Regions from separate parts of the Providencia sp. Marseille-Q8014 genome, predicted to be linked through region 2. Evidence: predicted binding sites of a transcription regulator. Region 2 holds the regulator's gene; each other region holds the start of a gene.

Region 1 (5,492 bases), 2.9 Mb from region 2:
ATACTCATTCGTCAGCTGAGACACCTGCTGCTCTATCTGCGGAATGAGCTCGGGTATCAAACGGACTTTAAAAGAGACTTTCTCACTTTGACTCGTCAGTATACGCATGGATTCGGCAACCACATAATCGCCATGAACAGCATCAACCTGACACTGTTTCCATGCCCGAGCCACCTCGGTTTGGCGTAGCTGTTCAGTTAATGCGTTTTGAATATAAAACGGAATAATTTGCTCTGAGTTATATTCATCCAGCCGCCAGCCTAATAGAGACGAAACATGTTCCACAATGGCTTCGGTTAAACCTTCTTGCGCTGATAATGCCCATGCAAAATCTTGATGAAATCGCTGCTGTGTTTGCAAACTGCCTTTTTGAGAGACATTTTCCCACAATTCGACTAATTCACGTTTTGCGGCTTTTTCATCAATAATAAACAGCTTCGCAAGCCAATCAATTAACTCTTGGGTATAAGGTATTTCAACAACAGGTAATTCATTGACCGATGGTTGATCGTCATCTAACAATCTATCTGAAAATGGATAAGTCATCCGAATTTCAGGCTGTTCTAGCAGTTGTTGTTCATCATCATTAACGGCGTCTTCATTAACTGATTCTTGATATAAGAGGCTTTCTAAATGAGGCACATCAACGTCTATATTCGCCTGCTCTTTCGCATATTCATCAGCGATAGATTCATCATCAATAGCGTAAGCGGCATATCTTTTTGCCTCCTCAAAAGCTTCACGTAATTGTTGATACTCTTCAGGGTGGCTATCGGGTCGATATTTCTTTACCTGCCGTGCATAAGCACGACGAATTTCCTTTTCATCGTTTGTTTGCTCAATCCCCAATGTTTGCCAAATACTCATTAATGCGAGTCTCCCTCATAACGACTCAAAAATTGTTCCACTTGCTGACGAATAGCGGCGATACGGCGTAAATCTTGGCTATCAAGAGCCCTTTCAAACTCCGTCGTTACTTGATCCATCCAATAACGATCTTCACCCAGCAAAAATTCATACAACCGAGCACAGCGTGACAATAGTATGCGATTCTCTTTTCTATCTCGTGGGTGCTGTTTTAAATCTGCGATTTTTAATAAGCTTTGTTCGATTTGTTGTTCACTCATTTGCCCCGGCACTTTCTCTATCAATAACCGAAATACCTCGGGGTTACCTTGATAACGACACTCAACTTCGAGTAATCCATCAACGGTATAGGTAAATCGGACATCAATATCCACTTCTCCGGCAGGCTTCTGAGGGATATCAATCGTCATTTCACCCAAAAAGACGTTATCTTGGACACGACGCGCTTCCCCTTGATAAATCTTTAATAGAATAATTTTTTGGTTATCTTCAACCGTGCTAACGGTTTGCATCTTGCTCACAGGTAAGAAGGTATTTCGCTCAATTAAAGGTAAAAAATAACCTGACTCATAATAGGCTCCATTTCTTTTTGACGTTTCAATACCCAAAGAAAATGGCATCACATCGGTTAAAATAACATCATCAAGAGCGGTATCAGCCATCACCATACCTGCTTGAACTCCCGCCCCCAACGCAACTGCTTCATCAGGATTGAGGTCATGACGAGGAAAACGACCAAATAGACGAGCGACAGTTTGTCGGATCAGAGGCATGCGGGTTGCACCTCCCACGAGCAAAATATCATCGAGGTCATTAAGGGTGAAACGTGAATCATGCAAGGCTTGTAAGATAGGTTGCTGTAAACGAGTTAATAATGACTGACAACATGTCGTTAGCATTTGCTCCGTCATCGTCCAATGCCAATCTTGTTCATTCCAACGTAAAGAGACGGAGGCTTCTCCGCCTTTGCTCAGCGCTATTTTTAATGCTTCGGCTTGTTCAAGTAAGGGAGCGCGTATCTCAGCTTGGACTTCTTTAAGGGCGGGATGCTGTTTTAACATCCATTGATAAATTTCTTCACTGAAATCATCTCCGCCTAGTCGAACATCACCACTACTCGCACAGACTTCAATCACACCTTCAAACATATCAATGATTGAAACATCAAACGTGCCACCACCGAGGTCAAATGTGAGATATTTATGTTCTTTATTTTCAAGAAGACCAAAAGCAAGGGATGCCGCAGTAGGCTCATTCAATAACCTTAAAACATTGAGCCCAGCCAATTGTCCTGCTGTTTTCACTGCACGTCGTTGCACATCATTAAAATAGGCAGGAACCGTAATCACCGCATCCTTAACGGCATAGCCAAGCCAGGCTTCAACATCTTCTTTTAATTGACGTAGCAATAATGCAGAGAGCTCTTCGGCTCGAAAAGTTTGAGTGCCTAGTGATAATTCCGCGTTAGTGCCCATAAAGCGTTTAAAACTGGCTTGAGTGAGATGGGGATGGCTTTGCAAACGTTTCTGAGCTGATTTACCGACCAATATCTGTTCATTATCATCAAGGCCGATAACTGACGGAGTCAAAACATCGCCTTGCTTATTCGGTATTAAAACGGCTCTTCCCTCAATCCACAAACTGACAGCACTATTACTAGTACCAAGGTCGATTCCCATTACCATATCATTCGCCATTTCATTTCCTTTATGTTCTTTATTTATCATTATCCGCCATTCACTTTATAGACACCAGATGAAATAGAATATCAATATATTAGCCGTATTGATGAGACTGATTATGAATAAAACAAAAAAAATTAAAACGAGACAATACTGAGATTGGTAGGGAAAAGAAGAGGCTAAAAAACAAAAAGGCGCAGCCCTTAAAATAAAGAGCTACGCCAGATAAGTCGTGAATCAAATAAGTAAATTATTTGGTTTTCTCAGCGAAGCGTTTAGCCGCTTCATCCCAGTTCACTACAGACCAAAATGCTTTGATGTAGTCAGGGCGACGGTTTTGGAATTTCAGGTAATAAGCGTGTTCCCATACATCCAGACCAATGATTGGGTAGCCTGAAGTACCAGAAATGGCTTCACCCATCAGAGGGCTATCTTGGTTAGCGGTAGAAACGATAGCCAGTTTGCCGTCATCTTTCAGTACTAGCCATGCCCAACCGGAACCGAAACGAGAAGCAGCTGCTTTTTCAAACTGCTCTTTGAATGCATCAACACTACCAAAATCACGCTCAATAGCCGCTTTCAGCTCGCCACCAAGCTCAGTACCTAATTTCAGGCCTTTCCAGAACAAAGTATGGTTTGAGTGCCCACCAGCATTGTTGCGAACAAAAGTACGTTGATCAGCAGGAACTTTATCCAATTGTTGGATCAGATCGTCGATGTCTAAGTTAGCGAGTTCCGGTAATTTTTCTAACGCAGCATTAGTGTTGTTCACATACGTTTGATGATGCTTAGTATGATGGATTTCCATGGTTTGCTTATCAAAATGTGGTTCCAACGCATCATAAGCATAAGGTAAAGCAGGTAATGTATAGCTCATTGTATTTGTCTCCAGTGACTTGTTGACATATACCTCTATATCTCTCACTCAGTACCATATCTCTCACTCAGTACCAAGACACATAGGGTATACACTTCATAAACTTCACACCTTGTGAATCAATCTTAATTATAGTTATTTTACTGTTAATGAAAATCATTATCAAACCCATGATATTTATATGGTCTTTCTCATCAACTATCATTGGTGATTTATTTAGCAACTAATACCAATATCACCCTACTTTGTTTTTCTTTAATTTTACCTTTTCACATATAATTAGATGATTAATCCAATTGGCGATTTCGCATCAAATGATAATCCTGTTAAATTCATTACAATTAATACGTGATCTCCCACTCAAAAGAAAAACAAATTTATATTTCCTGCTTTAGTTAACCATTTTTTGACATAGTATTAACATCTGCAAGGAGATAAAAATATGACTCAAATAACTAAGCATCCCGTTCCTGCTGAAATTGCAGAAAATGCCCTGATAAACGAGCAACAGTACAACAATGAGTATCAACTCTCTATTCAAGACCCAGAAAAGTTTTGGGGAGAGAAAGGGAAGGTTGTTGATTGGATTAAGCCGTATACCCGAGTAAAAAACACCTCCTTCGATCCTGGCCATATCAGCATTCGCTGGTTTGAAGATGGCACCCTTAACTTAAGCGCTAACTGTTTAGATCGCCATCTGGCAGATAAAGGCGATCAGACCGCCATCATTTGGGAGGGTGATGACCCCTCCCAATCAAAAAATATCACTTATCGAGAACTGCATCATGATGTAAGTCAGTTCGCTAATGTGTTGAAACAGCAAGGTATTCGTAAAGGCGATGTGGTCGCTATTTACATGCCGATGGTCGTTGAAGCCGCAGTCGCCATGCTCGCTTGTGCTCGCATTGGTGCAATTCATACGGTTATTTTTGCAGGCTTCTCCCCAGAAGCGGTATCAGGCCGTGTTATCGACTGTAAGGCAAAACTCATCATTACAGCGGATGAAGGCTTACGTGCTGATCGCGCTATACCGCTGAAGAAAAACGTTGACGATGCATTAACCAATCCAAACGTCACAACCGTTGAAAACGTGATTGTCTACCGTCGTACCGGAAATGTACCGAGTTGGGTAGAAGGGCGTGATCTATGGTGGCATGACGTAACGAAAGGTGTCAGTGCAGACTGTCCACCTGAAGAAATGAATGCCGAAGACCCGCTATTTATTCTGTATACCTCGGGTTCAACAGGTAAACCTAAAGGGGTTCTGCATACAACAGGCGGCTATTTAGTCTATGCAACACTGACGTTTAAATATACTTTCGACTATCACCCTGGTGAGGTTTATTGGTGTACTGCCGATGTAGGTTGGGTAACAGGCCATAGCTACCTGCTATATGGTCCATTATCTAATGGTGCAAAAACCTTGATGTTTGAAGGTGTACCTAACTACCCTGCTGTAAACCGTATGAGCCAAGTAGTTGATAAACACAGCGTTAATATTCTTTATACTGCTCCAACCGCTATCCGTGCTCTCATGGCTGAAGGCGATAAAGCTATTGAAGGCACTCATCGTCGTTCATTGCGTATCCTTGGGTCTGTAGGCGAACCTATCAACCCAGAAGCTTGGGAATGGTTCTATAAGAAAATTGGTGATAGCCGCTGTCCAATCGTTGATACATGGTGGCAGACCGAAACGGGTGGCTTTATGATCACTCCGCTTCCGGGTGCAACAATGCTAAAACCTGGCTCAGCAACATTACCATTCTTTGGTGTTCGTCCTGCTCTTGTCGATAACCTAGGAGAACCGCTAGAAGGTGCGACAGAAGGTAACCTAGTTATTGTTGACTCATGGCCTGGCCAAGCTCGTACCTTATATGGTGACCATGAGCGCTTTGAACAAACCTATTTTTCAACGTTTAAAGGTATGTATTTTAGTGGTGATGGGGCTCGTCGAGATGAAGACGGCTATTTCTGGATCACCGGTCGTGTAGATGATGTATTGAATATTTCTGGTCACCGCTTAGGTACCGCTGAAATTGAATCGGCATTAGTCGCACACCCGAAAA
Region 2 (5,492 bases):
ATTTGAAAAGCACAGATACTCAAGACTCAACCATGTTCGTTGCACCATTTGAAATGAAAAACTGGAAAAGAACGGGAGCCGATAATAATGTCTTAATGACCCCCGAAAATCGTTACCAAAAAAATCTTTCTTTGCAAACATTATCTGAGCAACAGTTACGAGGACAAATCTTACCGACGCCACTCGATATTAAGATACAAGAAGGGAATGCGGATCTTTCCAACGGTGTTAAATTACAACTTGATGGCCTGACTCAGGGAGAATTAGCTGTCATTAATGAGCATTTACAACAGGTCAAATTAAAACAGAATGTTCAGGGATTCCCTATACTCGGGAAGATCGCACCTAGACAGTTCGCGCCAGAGAATCAAGTCAGTGGTGCATATGAATTAGTGATCACACCACAACAGGCTGAAATTATTGGTTATGACCATGTCGGCTTATTCTATGGTATGCAATCACTGCTTTCTGCCGTAACAGAAGCCGATAAGCCTAGTGTGGCGACAATGATTGTGAAAGATAAACCTCGTATGGATTATCGAGGAGTATTTTTAGATGTAGGAAGAAACTTCCATAGTAAACAGATGGTTAAACGTTTAATTGACCAAATGTCTCGTTATAAATTAAATAAATTCCACTTTCACTTAACCGATGATGAAGGATGGCGAATTGAAATTCCGGGGTTACCTGAGCTTACAGAGGTGGGAAGCCAACGTTGTCATGATTTGGATGAACAAACGTGTTTATTACCGCAGTTAGGATCGGGGGCAGAGAATAATAATATGGGAAGCGGCTATTTTACCCGTGATGACTATATTGACATTTTACGCTATGCCAAAGATCGTAATATTGAGGTCATCCCTGAAATAGATATGCCTGCACATGCCCGTGCCGCCGTTGTTTCAATGGAAGCTCGTTATAACAAATTAAAAGCGGCTGGCAATGAGGCCGCCGCGAGTGAATACCGCTTAGTTGATCCATCGGATACATCAGTAACAACCTCTGTCCAATTCTACGATAAACGCAGTTATTTAAATCCTTGTTTAGATTCCTCTAAAAACTTTGTTAATAAAGTGGTCAGTGAGGTTATGCAAATGCACAAGGAGGCGGGGGTTCCATTAAAAACATGGCACTTTGGTGGTGATGAAGCGAAAAATATTCGTTTAGGTGCGGGTTTCCAAGATAAAGCAGGCAATATCGAACCGGGCAAAGGCATAATCGATAAACAAATAGAAGATAAGCCATGGGCGAAATCGGAAGCGTGTCAGGTATTGATCAAGCGAGGTGATGTGAGTGACTTTGATCATCTCTCCAGCCATTTTGCTAAACAAGTGAGTGAAAGTTTACAGCAAAAAGGGGTGACAACAATGCAAGCTTGGCAGGATGGTTTGAAAGATGCTTCTAGTGCAAACGATTTTGCAACGGATAATGTCAGGGTTAACTTCTGGGATACACTGTATTGGGGAGGATTCGATTCGGCGAATGATTGGGCTAATAAAGGTTATCAAGTGGTCATTTCGAACCCTGACTATGTGTATTTAGATATGCCTTATGAAGTCAATCCAAATGAAAGTGGCTATTACTGGGCGACCCGAGCGAGTGACGAACAAAAAATCTTTTCTTTTGCGCCTGATAATTTACCACAAAATGCGGAAACTTCCGTTGATAGGGATGGTAACTCATTTAGTGCGAAAAGTGATAAGCCATGGCCAGGTGTCTATGGTCTTTCTGGACAACTATGGAGCGAAGCTGTAAGGACGGATGATAAGGCGGAATACATGCTATTTCCTCGCATCCTGCCTTTAGCTGAAAGGGCATGGCATAAAGCGCAATGGGAAAATCAGTACCAAATAGGTCGTGAATATATCGGCGGTAAAACCAATTATGTTTCACAGCAAAAACTGGCAGATGATTGGAGCCGTTTTGCGAGTCTCGTTGGTATGAAAGAGTTACCCCGCCTAGATAGAGCAGGGGTGGCTTATCGTATCCCTGTGCCTGGTGCGAAAATTGAAAATGGCCTTTTACTCGCCAATATCAGTTATCCAGGTTTAGTGATTGAATATGCTTTAGCAGATAGCGACCATTGGCAAACGTATTCAGCACAAAAGCCTCCAAAGGTTAAGGGTAATGTAAAAGTACGAGCCAAAAACCCAGCTGGAACAAGAACAAGTCGTGTAGAAACGGTGGTACAAAAATAACGAGAGGCTATGAGGGTGGTGCCAGAGCGTACCACCTCTTTAAATGCTAGGTTTAACCGCCTATTACAGTACTCGTGTATGTTTAATAGACGATGATTGCCAAGAAATTAACGCTTTCAGCTTCAATAGACACCGCTTTTTTCTATATCCAGACGACATGTATTTTGAGGAGACTCAGTAATCTCGTCATTGGCACTTAGGTGCTTTATCTTTTCTAATACACCTTTCCCTGACAATCGCACCATCAGGTTCATCGTAAACTGTTAGCTATTTATAGTTAGCTGAGTTTATAGATACAATATAATGATGCGACTGTTTGATTAACGTCTGTTTTGTCATGAGATCGATGATTGGAAAATAGAAGGATGGGAGAGATGATGACTCAGGATGTTTTTCTTGATAAATAAGGCAAGCTGACGCAAGACATGCGTCAGTATTTAGCGATAAATAAAAGAAAACCCCATGTGATTCATGAGGTTTATCAGTATATATATAAGGAGCTAAATACGTTCCTTTTTATGAATTATGTTAATGGTTTTTCAACCATTAAATTACTCTTTTGCTTCGTGAGCATCCGCATTTTCGCGGCAATCGCCATCAGCACAGTGACCATATAGGTACAAGCTGTGGTTAGAGAGTTTAATACCATGGCGTGCAGCAATATTGGTCTGACGTTCTTCAATGGATTTATCAGAGAATTCGATAACTTTACCACAATCTAAACAAATCAGATGATCGTGGTGGTGCTGTTGAGTCAGTTCAAAAACGGATTTACCGCCTTCAAAGTTATGACGTGTGACAATGCCAGCATCATCAAATTGGTTCAATACGCGGTATACCGTAGCCAGACCGATCTCTTCGCCCATATCAATGAGTTTTTTATAGAGATCTTCCGCACTGACGTGATGGCACTCAGGCTCCTGAAGTACTTCCAATATCTTTAATCTTGGAAGAGTGACTTTGAGTCCAGCATTCTTCAATGCTTTGTTGTTGTCTGTCATGCGGGTTTGTCCTGTATCTTAAATCATAAATTTAACAATAATGAGACATTTTTAACATAAGCTCAGTTGTCATCGAAACTGATTTACAATTATAGGCATGGAAATAAAAAATAGAAACCATGCTCTGTCTCATTATTATAATAGTTTCATTTTATTTCTATCGTCAGCTTAGCCCAAAATTTCGGCTAGAGACATCTCTTCTGAAATTTGTTGTACCCATGCATCAACGCGTTCTTCAGTCAGCTCAGGCTGGCGGTCTTCATCAATAGCAAGGCCGATAAAGTGATTATCATCTGCCATACCTTTAGACACTTCAAAATGGTAGCCATCTGTAGGCCAATGACCGACAATGACAGCGCCACGTGGTTCAATAATATCGCGAATGGTCCCCATTGCATCACAGAAGTATTCTGCGTAGTCTTCTTGGTCACCACAGCCAAATAGCGCGACAAGTTTGCCATCAAAATCAATTTCTTCGAGGGTTGGGAAAAAGTCATCCCAATCACATTGAGCTTCGCCGTAATACCAAGTTGGGATACCGAGAAGTAGAATATCGAATGCTTCAATATCTTCTTTGCTGCATTTAGCAATATCATGAACTTCCGCGTTCTCACTGCCTAATCTCTTTTGGATCATCTTGGCAATATTTTCTGTATTACCAGTGTCACTACCGAAGAAAATGCCTATGACTGCCATAAAGTGAATAACCTCTTGTTTTTCCAATCTGGTTTGTTCAAGCCAGATAGGGCTAAATTTGAACTAAAATAACGAGAATTTTGGCCCTATTTTGGCGAAAAAGCGTGAATAAATCTGTCGAATTTGTGTGATTTAGAAGAGGAAATCATTCACCAGAAGGCTCGTAGACCAGTGCTAGTTGTGACATCAACATTTCTTCTATTAGCTCACTACGGCTCATGTTTTTTTCATCAGCCAATTGATTCAATATGGCCACTGCATCTTCATTGAGTTTTAATTCGACGCGGCGTAGTCCTTTGACCTTATCACGCTTAAGTTGGTTTCGTTTGTTAATTCTTAATTGTTCATCCCGCGATAGCGGACTTGTTTTAGGTCGCCCAGGCCTGCGTTCCTCAGCGAACAAATCAAGGGTAGTGCGATCAGTTTGTTCTTTTGCCATATTTTTTTAATGCTAAAGGGCGTGTACCAATAATCCAGCGCGCAATGATACCCTAGCTGACTCCCTTGTACCATAGCGTATATGGAGCGAAAGTTATTGATAGTAAAAAAAAGAATGATTTGCTTGAAAAAGCACCAATCTAGATTCTATTGGTGCTAATTAAGCACAATTTACTGGGTCTGCTGCCGCCACAGACGGGCATAAACGCCATTTTTCTGTAGTAAATTTGGGTGGGTATCGATTTCGGCAATTTCGCCATTGCGAATAACACAAATCCTATCGGCATACTGAATCGTGTTTAAGCGATGTGCGATACTGATGACTGTCCTTCCTTTAGTAATAAGTGGCATATTCTTCATGATTGCGGCCTCTGAGTCATAATCTAACGCCGATGTGGCTTCATCAAGGATCAGAATATCGGGTTTTGTTAACAGTGCTCTAGCGAGTGCGATACGTTGACGTTGTCCCCCTGATAGATTAAGCCCGCGTTCAGACACAGGATAATTAAAATTATCGGGTAGTGACATGATAAAATCATAGGCACCGGCGAGAGTGGCAGCTTCAATCACCTCTTCATGGCTCGCTTGGGGGTGACTCAAACGAATGTTTTCCTCAATAGTACCGACAAATAGCTGGCTTTCTTGTAGTACTACACTCATGCGACGTCGCAACGCGATGGTATCACTGACAGCTAGGTCCATACCGTCAACGATAACTTGTCCCTGTTGCGGAATATATAACCGTTGTAGCAGTTTGGTTAAGGTACTTTTTCCAGACCCCGATGGTCCTGTAATACCAATAAACTCGCCCGCTTTAATGGTTAACGTTAGGTTACATAGCACCTCAGGTGTTTCTGGGTGATAACGAAAGCGAATATTATGGAAATCAATATTGCCTTGTATAGAAGCACTACTGGTAATCCCTTTTCTTTCATTTTCAATCGGCTCATCAAGGATGTCCCCTACACGACGAAGCGATATGATGGTATGTTGAAAATCTTGCCAAATTTGAGCTAAGCGCAGTACTGGTTGAGTGATATGAGCACTTAACATATTGTAAGCGACTAATTCACCCGCAGTCATTCCACCACTCATCACTTCTTTTACTCCGATCCAAAGTAACAAAGCGGTGGTGATTTTACTGACGAGCGTCATTAAT
Region 3 (5,492 bases), 2.8 Mb from region 2:
GTGTAGTAACTGGTGAGTTTATTTTTAAAATCAGTATTAAAGAGCGTAAGGCTCGCATTGAAACCTGACTCGTGGTCATAGGCAATGCTGATCTCTTCACTCAGGCTTTTTTCTGGTTTCAGGTCTTTATTACCATAAATAATCCCTTCCCCTTTTTCGGTTGATGTTCCATAGTTTGGGCTCACTTCACGTAGTGTTGGGGCACGGAAGGCTTGTGATACGCCACCTTTAATGGTGATTTCGTCAGTGAGATAATAGATAGCATAACCACGAGGATTCCAGTGGTTACCATAAAATTCATGATGGTCTAATCGTAACCCGCCAGTCAGGATAAGGTTTTCTGTTGCCGTAAACTCATCTTCAATAAAGAAGGCATACTGGTCAGCACTGAGCGTCGTATCTTCCGTTGTTTTTTTTCCTGTTGCCGAAGTGTCTTTTAATTTAGCATGTTGGAATTGTCCACCGACAGTCATGATATTATCAGGAAGGAAAGCGACCACTTTTCCATCGACAACAGTATTGGTGATTTCAGGCACACGAGCTTCATAGACAAAATGGTAATCACCCGCGCTATCTTTGACTTCTGACTTGGTATGGCGTTTAGTTTGTTCTTGGTAAACACTTAATTCGGTGTTAACGAGATCCCAATCCCCTTTATAGGTTAAAGCAAAGTGATTTCGGTTATTGTGGAGCTCTGTTTTAGTATTTTTCTGTTTTGACTCACCACGCATTGTATATTCGGCAAGTGATTTACCCGGTGTCGAGTCACGTTCTTGGGTGGTTCTACCCGCCTCAAGCAAAAAGGTTTGGTTATCCAGAGGAGTAAACGTTAGTTTGGCGGTGAGACTACGATTATCACGTTTGTTATGGCCGTCGGTAATCTTGTCTTCTTGACGATAGTCACCACCTCCGTACAGCTGTAAGCCTAATTTATCGTTGACCAGCGGCCCTGATAGGTAAAAATTGCCATCAGTCGAATCGCCGCTTTCGCTGTTTTCTTGCAAAATACCACCAATGGCGACATTACCATGCCACTCATTAGTGACTTTTTTGGTAATGATATTGATAACGCCACCCATTGCATCTGAGCCATATAGAGAGGACATCGGACCTCGAATCACTTCAATACGTTCAATCGCTTCCACTGGTGGCATAAAACCGGCTTCAAAACCACCACTACCATTTGGGCGTGATTCACGGCTATTTTGGCGGCGTCCATCTACCAGTATTAAAGTATATTCGCCGGGTAAACCACGAATATTGATATCTTGCTTATTGGCACTACCGACAATACTGACACCTTCCACATCTTTAACTGCATCAGCTAAGTCGCGTACCGGTTTGTTCTGAAGTTGTTCTTTTGAGATAACCGTAATACTTGCAGGGGCATCGCGTAACTGTTGTGAGTAACCAGATGCAGAAACAATCATTTTATCTGAGTCTTCTTGAGCGAGCGCATTAAAAGATGAGATGGCGGCAATAACCGCGGCTGCTAGACGTGTGTAGTGGCAGTGAATAGACATAAAATCCCCTAGTAAAATACAAATGCAAATGAGAGTAATAATCATAAACTATACAGATGTTACCACTGAAATAGACAAGAAATAAATATGAGATTGGCGGATTCTATAAAATTAAAAGTTTATTAACAGGTATGAAGTAAAATGATAAATAAAGAGTAACCTCAGTGTTATTGAGTATTTACACAATGGTGAATAGGTTAATGATAATAGAATTAAAAGAGTGATTTTATTTATAAATAAAAATAATAAATTTCAATTGGTTATTTATAAGGATCTCAAATTAACGCTAACGTAAAATACCAAAATAAACTCAATTGACATTATTAATTTGCTCACTTAATGTCAGAGATAAACATGATGTTGTGAATATGGATAACCTTTAATGATGTCGACGTCCGCGCCAAATTCGCCAATACCACTGCTTCGAATTTCTATCTCCATGTTTTTTTCTTATATGACCATCGGTTTGCCTTTAACGGTTATTCCGCTTTTCGTTCATCAAGAACTCGGATTTAACGATGTCTGGGTAGGGGTTGTGGTCGGTGTGCAGTTTTTAGCAACGGTGTTGACAAGAGGCTATGCAGGGCGCCTAGCCGATCAAAAAGGTGCGAAAAGAACGACTCTCCAAGGTATGAGTGCCTGTGGCATATCGGGGGTATTTTGCCTGCTAGCCATATTGTTGCCAGTTTCGTCAATCTACCAACTACTCTTACTCATTATTGGACGTTTGGTGCTAGGTCTAGGTGAAAGTCAGCTTTTAACAGGTAACTTAACTTGGGGAATGAGGCTTGCAGGTGCAGAAAATGCTGGAAAAGTCATGTCTTGGAACGGAATGGCTATTTATGGTTCATTAGCGGTTGGCGCGCCATTAGGGCTTATCATTTATCAGCAATATGGATTCATGGCAGTGGGGGTGATAGTCATGCTGTTACCTTGTATCTCTTGGCTAATTAATGGGTCTGTTCGTTCTGTTACGCCTTTACAGGGGAACTTACTTCCTTTCTGGTCTGTCATTCGTAAGATCTGGAAAATGGGAATGATATTAGCGCTAAAAGGCATTGGTTTTGCGGCGATTGGTACATTTATTTCGCTTTATTTTGTGTCAGAGCAGTGGGGCAACGCCGGCCTTGCGATGAGTGCATTTGGCTGTGCTTTTGTGTTGGTGCGCGTATTTTGGGGAGGATTACCGGATAGAGTCAATGGTTATCGCATTGCGCTAATTTCGTTATTAATTGAGTTTATTGGTCTGATAACATTGTGGTTAGCTCCCGTATACGGCATCGCGTTATTCGGTGCGGCATTAACAGGTGCTGGCTGCTCCTTGATTTATCCCGCGGTGGGCACGGAAGTGGTTAAAGCTGTTGCACCACAAATGCGAGGTACCGCATTAGGGGGGTATTCTGCATTCCAAGATATTGCTTACGGTGTGACTGGACCACTTGCAGGAATGGTAGTCGCTACGTTGGGTTATAGAGGTATCTATTTAATTGCGGCAATGGGCGTTTTGATTGCCTTAATGATGACGTTATCAGCGTTACGCCATATTCATCGGATAAGAGAGTGAATTTTGGCTGATGAGGAAACATGATGAAATAGGAAAAACCAAATCACATCCATCATAAAAGGGTGTGATATGGTGAATGTATTGCGTAGCCAAAAGGCTACGCAACCAACAAGGAAGACTTATTTTTTAGCGTTTTTAACTTGCTCAACAAAATTAGCCTTAGTCTCTTTTTTACAAGCCTCAATCACGAGAGGTGTTAGGGTTTGAATACCATCAACATCTAGCACGGCATCTTCGACTTTATCTTTTTTCGTTAATAACTCACCAAAGCCGACAGCGGTTGGATAAAAGTTATCATCGATCGCTAAAAACTCTTCACATGTCCATTCGTTTAGGGGCTTAGTATCGTTTTTCTTCTCTTCAGCCATGGCGGAAAGGCTCGTTAATGAAGCAGCAATAATACCGACAATAAAATATTTTTTCATAATTTCACCTTAATAATTAACGATCATTGAATGAGTTTTTCATAAAAGGTTCTAATCTGGATATAAATGCTTATCTCCATTTCCTAATCATCATAGATGATGAAAAATAAAAAACAAAGAGCGCAAAATGACGGTATTTATATGATTATTTAAATTCTATCAATAGTGATTTATTATTTGAAAATAAGACTAAAAGTAGTCATTTAATGATAATTAAATAAAAAGATAATTAAGTTTTATTTAATTAAAAGCGTTTTTACTTTTATTAAAACTATTTATAGGTATACTTTTTTTATCGACAAAAAATAAAATGTAATCTTGTTATCGATTATTGACGGGGACGTATTTCGGCACCGTCATTTCAACACCAGAAGGAAGACAGTTGTTCGCCTAGATCGGCTTGCGGTTATCGATTTAGGTTCGGGAGTTTCCTGTAATACAACATCCATTGCCTATGTTGGCAAAGCGGAGAAACCTTTCTATGTCTTTAACGAGTAAAACATCTTGTGTCATTACAATTTCGGATGTTCCCACAACCAAACGAATTTTAGTTATTGATGTTGGTGGTACACATGTCAAACTGTATACCGCCCCTAACACCCCTGCTATCGAATTTGTTTCTGGTCACACTATGACGCCAGAGCAATTTATTCATGATGTCAACCAATGCATTGATACGCGTTTATTTGATGGCGTCAGCATTGGCTTTCCATCCCCTATCTCTGGTAATCGTATTCTCAAAGAACCCGTTAATTTAGGACGTGGTTGGGTTGATTTTAATTTAGTGAATGCATTCCCGTGCCCTATTCGTCTGATTAACGATGCTGCAATGCAAGCTGTTGGTAGCTATGAAGGTGGCAGCATGTTGTTTTTAGGATTAGGTACTGGGTTAGGCAGTGCATTAGTGGCTAATCAGCAGCTACAGCCAATGGAAATTGCCCATTTACCCTATCGAGAACATGACTACGAATATTATGTGAGCGAACACTATCGTGAATCGGTTGGGGATGAGACATGGCGGCAGAGTGTGCTAACGATAGTGGATTTATTTTATCAAGCCTTTATGCCGGATTACATTGTGATCGGTGGGGGTAATGTGCATCAGTTTGCTGAACTACCTGAGCATGTACGGCGTGGCGATAACGACAAAGCTTTTCTTGGTGGAATCAGAATTTGGGGGAATAACCTATGAGTCAATCATCTGTAAATCAACTGCAATTAGGTTTTATTGGGCTTGGCAGAATGGGGGCCGCGATGGTGCGTCGCATCCAACAAGCCGGTATTTCGTGTGTTGTTTATGATCAAAATGCAGCGATTCGTCAGCAATTACCCGACAGCGTTGTTTTTAACCACTCACTTGAGGAATTGGTGAAAAACATGCAGGCACCCCGACATATTTGGCTTATGTTGCCCGCAGCGGTTGTCGATACGGTCATTGCTCAGTTAAAACCGTTACTCGAAAAAGGTGACACACTGATTGACGGTGGAAACTCCCATTTTACTGAAGATATTCGTCGTGCTAATGCATTGAAAGCCGACGGCATTCACTATATGGATGTTGGTGTCAGTGGCGGTGTATGGGGAGAAGAACGTGGTTATTGCCAGATGATTGGTGGGCCGAAAGCGCATTATGAATATTTAGAACCGGTTTTTCGTGCATTAGCGCCTGGCGTCGATGCCGCACCACGTACTGAAGGTCACCAAGGCGAACCGTCACCAGCAGAACAAGGCTACCTACATTGTGGCCCGAGTGGTGCCGGTCACTTTGTTAAGATGGTGCACAATGGTATTGAATATGGTTTGATGGCGGCTTATGCGGAAGGACTGAATATCCTTAAGCATGCAGATCAAGGGCTTAATCCTGTTGCTGCGGATGCGGAAACTGCGCCACTGGAACACCCTGAATATTATCAATATCAATTACCTGTTGGCGAGATCAGTGAATTATGGCGCCGCGGTAGTGTGGTTGGATCTTGGCTA
Region 4 (5,492 bases), 1.9 Mb from region 2:
TGAACAATGATGATTCATAGCGCTATTAGCTAAGATGGTGCGTGTTTCATCACGGCCTTCAAAGGTATTAATTTTATCGGAGCGTTTGGTTAAGGCTTTGATGAATGCATCATTAGTTGAATAAAAGCGCGTATTTTTAAACGCATTATTTTTTTCAAGTAATGCATAAATAATATCGGCTTGCGTGGTTGGGTCTGCATCAGGGGATTTTAAATCAACATAAAATTGCGTATTAGGGTATTTTTTTAATACGGATTCGAGTGTTGGGATCGTTGTTTGTAGTATGGGTAATTGACGATGATGTTTTTTGTTAAATTGCTCAGCGGCATTGAATGTGGCGAGTTGTTGTGCGGTGTACTGAGATATTAGCCCCTTTTGCGCGGTTAAGGCTTCTAAGTTACTTGGCCTATATAAAACAACGTGTTTATCTTTGGTCAGTTGGGCGGTTATCCAAATGATGTCAGCATTATTTTGTTTGGCGAGCTCAATTGCGTAAAGCGTATTCTCAGGCGCATCCGCAGTACCTGCCCGATGAGCAACAATTTGTAGCGAGTGGGCGAAACAACTTTGGCTGGAAAGAATTAACAAACCAGCGAATATCCCTTTTTTAATATATGGTGTTGTTATTTTTATCATATGTATTACCTGTAATAATTATCTCAATAAGTTAAATTGAATTCAGCGAACCCTTTTTGTAATACTTTTCTGGCTTCTTGTAAGTAGTACTTGATTGAATTAGGACTAACTTTTAATTGCGCCGCAATCTGTTGGTAGGTCATTCCTTCAAATTGGGCTAGCCGATAGGCTTGCTCAATGATTGTCGGTAGCTTAGCAAGTTGTTCAAACATGCGTTGCAACTGCTCCTCTAGTACCAATTGTGTTTCCAAGTGCCACTCAGGCTCAGGCTCCACCAGCAGATTGAGATATTTAGCTTCTATGTGTTGTCGACGATAAAAATTGGCAATATTGCGTTGTGCCAGCGTGTACATAAATGCTTTTGGAAAGTGTAGAGTTTGGCAGCGATTTGTTTCAATCGTATGAACAAAGACATCTTGTAAAATTTCACTTGCGATATCGTCGTTAGGGGTGCGAGCAAGAATATACCTAAGGAGATCAGGGGCATATTGCTGAAAGAGACGCTGTTCTTCTATTCGTGAGGTACTATTAGTAGAGAAAATTGGTGTAGTCATAAATAAAAATAATAATTATTATCATTTTTATTTTAAAGTCAATTATGGACCCTCAAAAAAGAGAGTCCATCCGCGATATTAAAAATATTTGGTGATACTTAAACGTACATCTCGACCCACACCGGATACGGATTCGCCAAGATATGGATAATAATCTTGATCGAAAAGGTTAGTTGCAGTAACTCTGATCTCTGTATCAGAAATAAATTCAGGATTCCACTGCGCAAATGCGCCATACAGCGCATAGCCTTTGGATTTTGGGTATCCCCATGAGTCGGCTTTAGGGTCTCTATCTGCGGGTGAACGGACTTGATGTCCGACAAAGTCACCTGTTACACCAAAATGAGTATGCCATTGCGGTAATTTGTAACCTAACATGACATGTAAGGTATCGGGTGGAATTTCACCTATCCATGTTTTTTGTCCAAACCAGGGGTCACGAGGAGAGGCATCACGTTCACCTTTGATTGTGGAATAGGCCATTTTACCGAAAAGATTAGGACTATCATAAAATAGCTCAATCTCTAAGCCTTCAATGGTGTAGCCGGGTAAATTACGATAGTTCGAAAGGGGTCTCTCGCAATCGCCTATACCGTATTTTTTTGCCTCACAATATTCACCACGGCGACGAAATATCTCATCTTTTCCTCTATTACGAAATAGCGTGGTACGTATTTGTAACTGGTCATCCGCTTGTATGACTTGGTCGAAGTCGACGATTGCACCCAAACGAATTCCATGCATACGTTCTTTACCTAGATTGCGGCTGCTGCCGGTTAAGCTGCTATTAGCGAATTGCACTTCATACTGTTCATCAATAACAGGTGCACGCCATGTACGGCTAATATCACCAAAAAGCGTGAGGTTAGGTGTTGTTTTCCAAAGGAGCCCCAAATGAGGCGAGATACCACTATAAGTGACGGAACGATAATCATGGCCGATGAGAGGGTCTTGCTCCATATAGGTTGCAGCTAAATTACCTTTACCCTTGTTGGTAACATAATCGTAGCGTACGCCCGGAGTGATTGTTAGCCTATTCCAAGTTATTGCATCTTGGATATATGCGCTGGTGGTTTCCTGGACTCCAGCAGGCATAAATTGCGGTTGAAAATAACCGTAATTATATTCAGGCTTATTGGCTTTTCCTGCATCGAACATCAAAATGCCACGATCATTCTTATGCCATCTTGCACCAATGGTAACTTGGTGTTCTAACCTCCCCGTATCGAAGACACTTTCATTATGAATATCAAAGAGTTGATCTGTATAGTTAACCCAGCTTTTATTACCTAGGCTGGACGTTAAGAATTTAGACGCATTTTCTGGTCTAGTGTCATGCTGCTTGGTTTTTGACCATGCGTATGTGGCTGTTAGATTGATCAAATCACTATTTTCAGGGATAAAATTCCACTTCACGCTGTAGTTTTGATCTTGCTGATCTCGCTGTACCAATTTACGTTTGATCGCACCATCAAAGCCATATTGGTCGATCTCTCTTTGTGTTGGTGTGCTCAGTTCATCTCGTTTTGCAGCCCAAGGCACTAAGTTATCCGATTCTGAGCGCATTGCAGATAAACTGAGAGTGTGCTGGTCATTGAGGTAAATATTGCTTTTAATTAAATAAGATAATTGATCTGATTGAGAAAAACCGAATCGGCTCCCATCAGGACGACGTAAATCATCCCCTTTTCTTTTGCTGACATACAATAAGCCATCGGCAATCCCATTAAGCGTTTTGCCATATAAGGCTGAACTATAAATATTTTGACGGTCGTTGGTGTGATAGCTGTATTTAAACATCGCTCCGAAATGCTGTCCTGTCCGTAACAGGTCTTCAGGATCTTTGGTGGTGATTTTGACGGTTCCACCAAAGCCGCCATTGCCGTCCATAATGTTATGTGGACCTTTATCAACATCGATACGTTTGATGAGTTCAGGTTCGATAAACACTGAACCTTGGCGGTATTTTTCAAAGCCCTTGGGCGCATCATCAAGAGTGACTTTAACGTCTTCCATATCTCCCATCCCCCAAATATTGAGTGTTTGCCCTCCAGGGCGAGGGGAACCGGATGATGAGACTCCCGGTAACTGATCGACTAGCTCGGCCAGATTATTGGCTTGGGTACGTTCGATATCTTTTAATTTAAGCACTGAGCTGCCTGCGCCAACACTTGAATTTAAATGACCAACAACAGATAGGGCTGGAAATTGAATGGGTTGATCTTGTTCTTGTTTGTGCGATGCCTCAAGAACGGTTTCTGCTCCGTCGGCAGAGGCTGCTGTGGTAGCGATCAGTAAACTCGCAAAGGAGAGACGATTGAGCCTAGACAAAAAGGCACGTGTTGGTTTATCTATTTTTACTTGCTGAGTGGAATTTTTATTCATTATATTCTCGATAATTCACCATTCTTATCAATATCTACTATTAGTCGTTTGAGAACGTTTTTCCGGTAATGAAAATGATAATTATTTTTATATTGACGGTTTTTTTGAGGAATAATTGCACACCTAATAAATAAACTGTATATTTAAACAGTATCTATTCGGTGAGATTGTAATGCGTAAAATAATTCATATTGATATGGACTGCTTTTATGCCGCAATAGAAATGCGTGACGACCCTAGTCTACGTAATGTTCCTATTGCCGTAGGGGGGAGTGCTGAGCGTCGTGGTGTAATTAGTACAGCCAACTATGAGGCAAGGCGCTACGGTGTACATAGTGCCATGTCAACAGCGGTTGCATTAAGGTTATGTCCCCATCTAAAAGTTCTACCGGGTAGGATGGCTCTCTATAAAGAAACGTCTTTGCATATCCATAAAATTTTTTCTCGTTATACCGATTTAATTGAACCCCTGTCATGGGATGAAGCCTATTTAGATGTGACAGATAGCCAATACTGTCATGGCTCAGCAACACTGATTGCTCAGGCTATTCGTCAGCAAATTTTTGATGAGCTACAGCTGACTGCTTCAGCAGGGATCGCACCAATAAAATTTTTAGCCAAAATTGCTTCGGATTTAAATAAACCCAATGGGCAGTTTGTCATCACACCTCAACGTTTACCGGAGTTTGTGTTGTCATTACCGTTGAAAAAAATTCCGGGGGTTGGCAAAGTCACGGCGCAAAAGTTATCAGATATGGGATTGGAAACGTGTGCGGATGTGCAACATTATGATGCTGTCACTTTAATTAAAGCGATGGGGAAGTTTGGGCAGGTCTTATGGGAACGCTGCCATGGTATTGATGAACGGCCCGTTAATCCTGATAGATTGCGTAAATCTGTGGGGGTTGAACGGACTCTGGTGAAGGATATTTATCACTGGGAGGAGTGTTTGCCATTATTGGATAAGTTATATGAAGAGTTGGAAATCAGGCTGACAAAAGTAAAACCTGACCGGCGTATTGCACGCCAAGGCGTAAAAATAAAATTTAATGATTTCCAGCAAACAACTCAGGAACATATTTATCCAATACTCGATAAGCAAGACCTTGTACTTTTGGCTAAACAGGTTTGGGAAAATCGTCGCGAAAATCGAGGGGTTAGGCTGGTTGGTTTGCATGTGACTTTGCAAAGCCCACAATTAGAAAGGCAATTATTGTTAGAACTTTAAAGTACCCGCCCCAGTAGAGCGGATACTTTGATTAGCCGTCGTTCATTAGCCTTTAACTGGGATTGCTTTTAGAACCGCAGTCAATAGTTTCCAGTATTCACCAACACTTGCGATATGGACACGCTCATCGGGTGAGTGCGCACCACGAATGGTTGGTCCAATAGAAACCATATCCATGTCAGGGTAAGGTTTTTTGAATAGACCACATTCAAGGCCTGCATGGATCACCATAACATTCGGCACCTTACCAAACAGTTTTTGATAAGTTTCACTCACGAGATGCATAACGGGGGAATTTGCATCGGGTTGCCAGCCTGGGTAGCTGCCTTCTGCACGGTATTTAGCTTGCGCCAGTTGACTCACAGAGGTGAGCATATTCACAACATAGTTTTTGCCACTATCGATTAAGGAGCGAACTAAGAAGATCACTTCTGCTTTCTCTTCTGTCATGGTAACAACGCCTTCATTGAGCGATGTCTCCACTACGCCTTTCGCCACATCACTCATGCGGATCACCCCATTTGGTGCGGCGTTTAAGAAGAATACAAAGCGTTTTTGACACTCTTCAGTGAGTGCCGTTAATGTTGTTTGAGTTTCTTCTAATAGCAGAACTAAGTTGGGTTCAACAACAGCGAGTTCATTTTGCAAGATAGCTTCATAACGCGCTCTGAGTGCGGTTAATTCAGCAA

Evidence for each region. The regulator Fur, encoded in region 2, represses iron uptake genes when iron is present. The targets are predictions, from matches to a motif close to ATAATAATGAGAACNACTATCAA.
Region 1: a site for Fur is predicted at 3,570-3,592, ahead of sodA (superoxide dismutase [Mn]). Genes of this name have one in related genera too.
Region 3: a site for Fur is predicted at 1,546-1,568, ahead of ACWPW6_RS00930 (TonB-dependent receptor domain-containing protein). Genes of this name have one in related genera too.
Region 4: a site for Fur is predicted at 3,644-3,666, ahead of ACWPW6_RS04570 (TonB-dependent hemoglobin/transferrin/lactoferrin family receptor). Genes of this name have one in related genera too.

Annotation. Positions count from the first base shown of each region.
Region 1 is NZ_CBCOPT010000001.1:71,951-77,442, reverse strand. Features, by position in the region: gene ACWPW6_RS00310 (DnaJ domain-containing protein) at 1-867, opposite strand, end outside; gene ACWPW6_RS00305 (Hsp70 family protein) at 867-2,564, opposite strand; gene sodA (superoxide dismutase [Mn]) at 2,800-3,426, opposite strand; gene acs (acetate--CoA ligase) at 3,869-5,492, shown strand, end outside.
Region 2 is NZ_CBCOPT010000001.1:2,994,924-3,000,415, reverse strand. Features, by position in the region: gene ACWPW6_RS13250 (beta-N-acetylhexosaminidase) at 1-2,198, shown strand, start outside; gene fur (ferric iron uptake transcriptional regulator) at 2,750-3,199, opposite strand; gene fldA (flavodoxin FldA) at 3,368-3,895, opposite strand; gene ybfE (LexA regulated protein) at 4,041-4,334, opposite strand; gene ACWPW6_RS13230 (type I secretion system permease/ATPase) at 4,505-5,492, opposite strand, start outside.
Region 3 is NZ_CBCOPT010000001.1:211,924-217,415, forward strand. Features, by position in the region: gene ACWPW6_RS00930 (TonB-dependent receptor domain-containing protein) at 1-1,523, opposite strand, end outside; gene ACWPW6_RS00935 (MFS transporter) at 1,909-3,087, shown strand; gene hdeA (acid-activated periplasmic chaperone HdeA) at 3,207-3,512, opposite strand; gene ACWPW6_RS00945 (ROK family protein) at 3,994-4,704, shown strand; gene gnd (phosphogluconate dehydrogenase (NAD(+)-dependent, decarboxylating)) at 4,701-5,492, shown strand, end outside.
Region 4 is NZ_CBCOPT010000001.1:1,055,649-1,061,140, forward strand. Features, by position in the region: gene ACWPW6_RS04560 (glycerophosphodiester phosphodiesterase family protein) at 1-636, opposite strand, end outside; gene ACWPW6_RS04565 (RNA polymerase sigma factor) at 660-1,190, opposite strand; gene ACWPW6_RS04570 (TonB-dependent hemoglobin/transferrin/lactoferrin family receptor) at 1,269-3,575, opposite strand; gene dinB (DNA polymerase IV) at 3,748-4,803, shown strand; gene pepD (beta-Ala-His dipeptidase) at 4,849-5,492, opposite strand, start outside.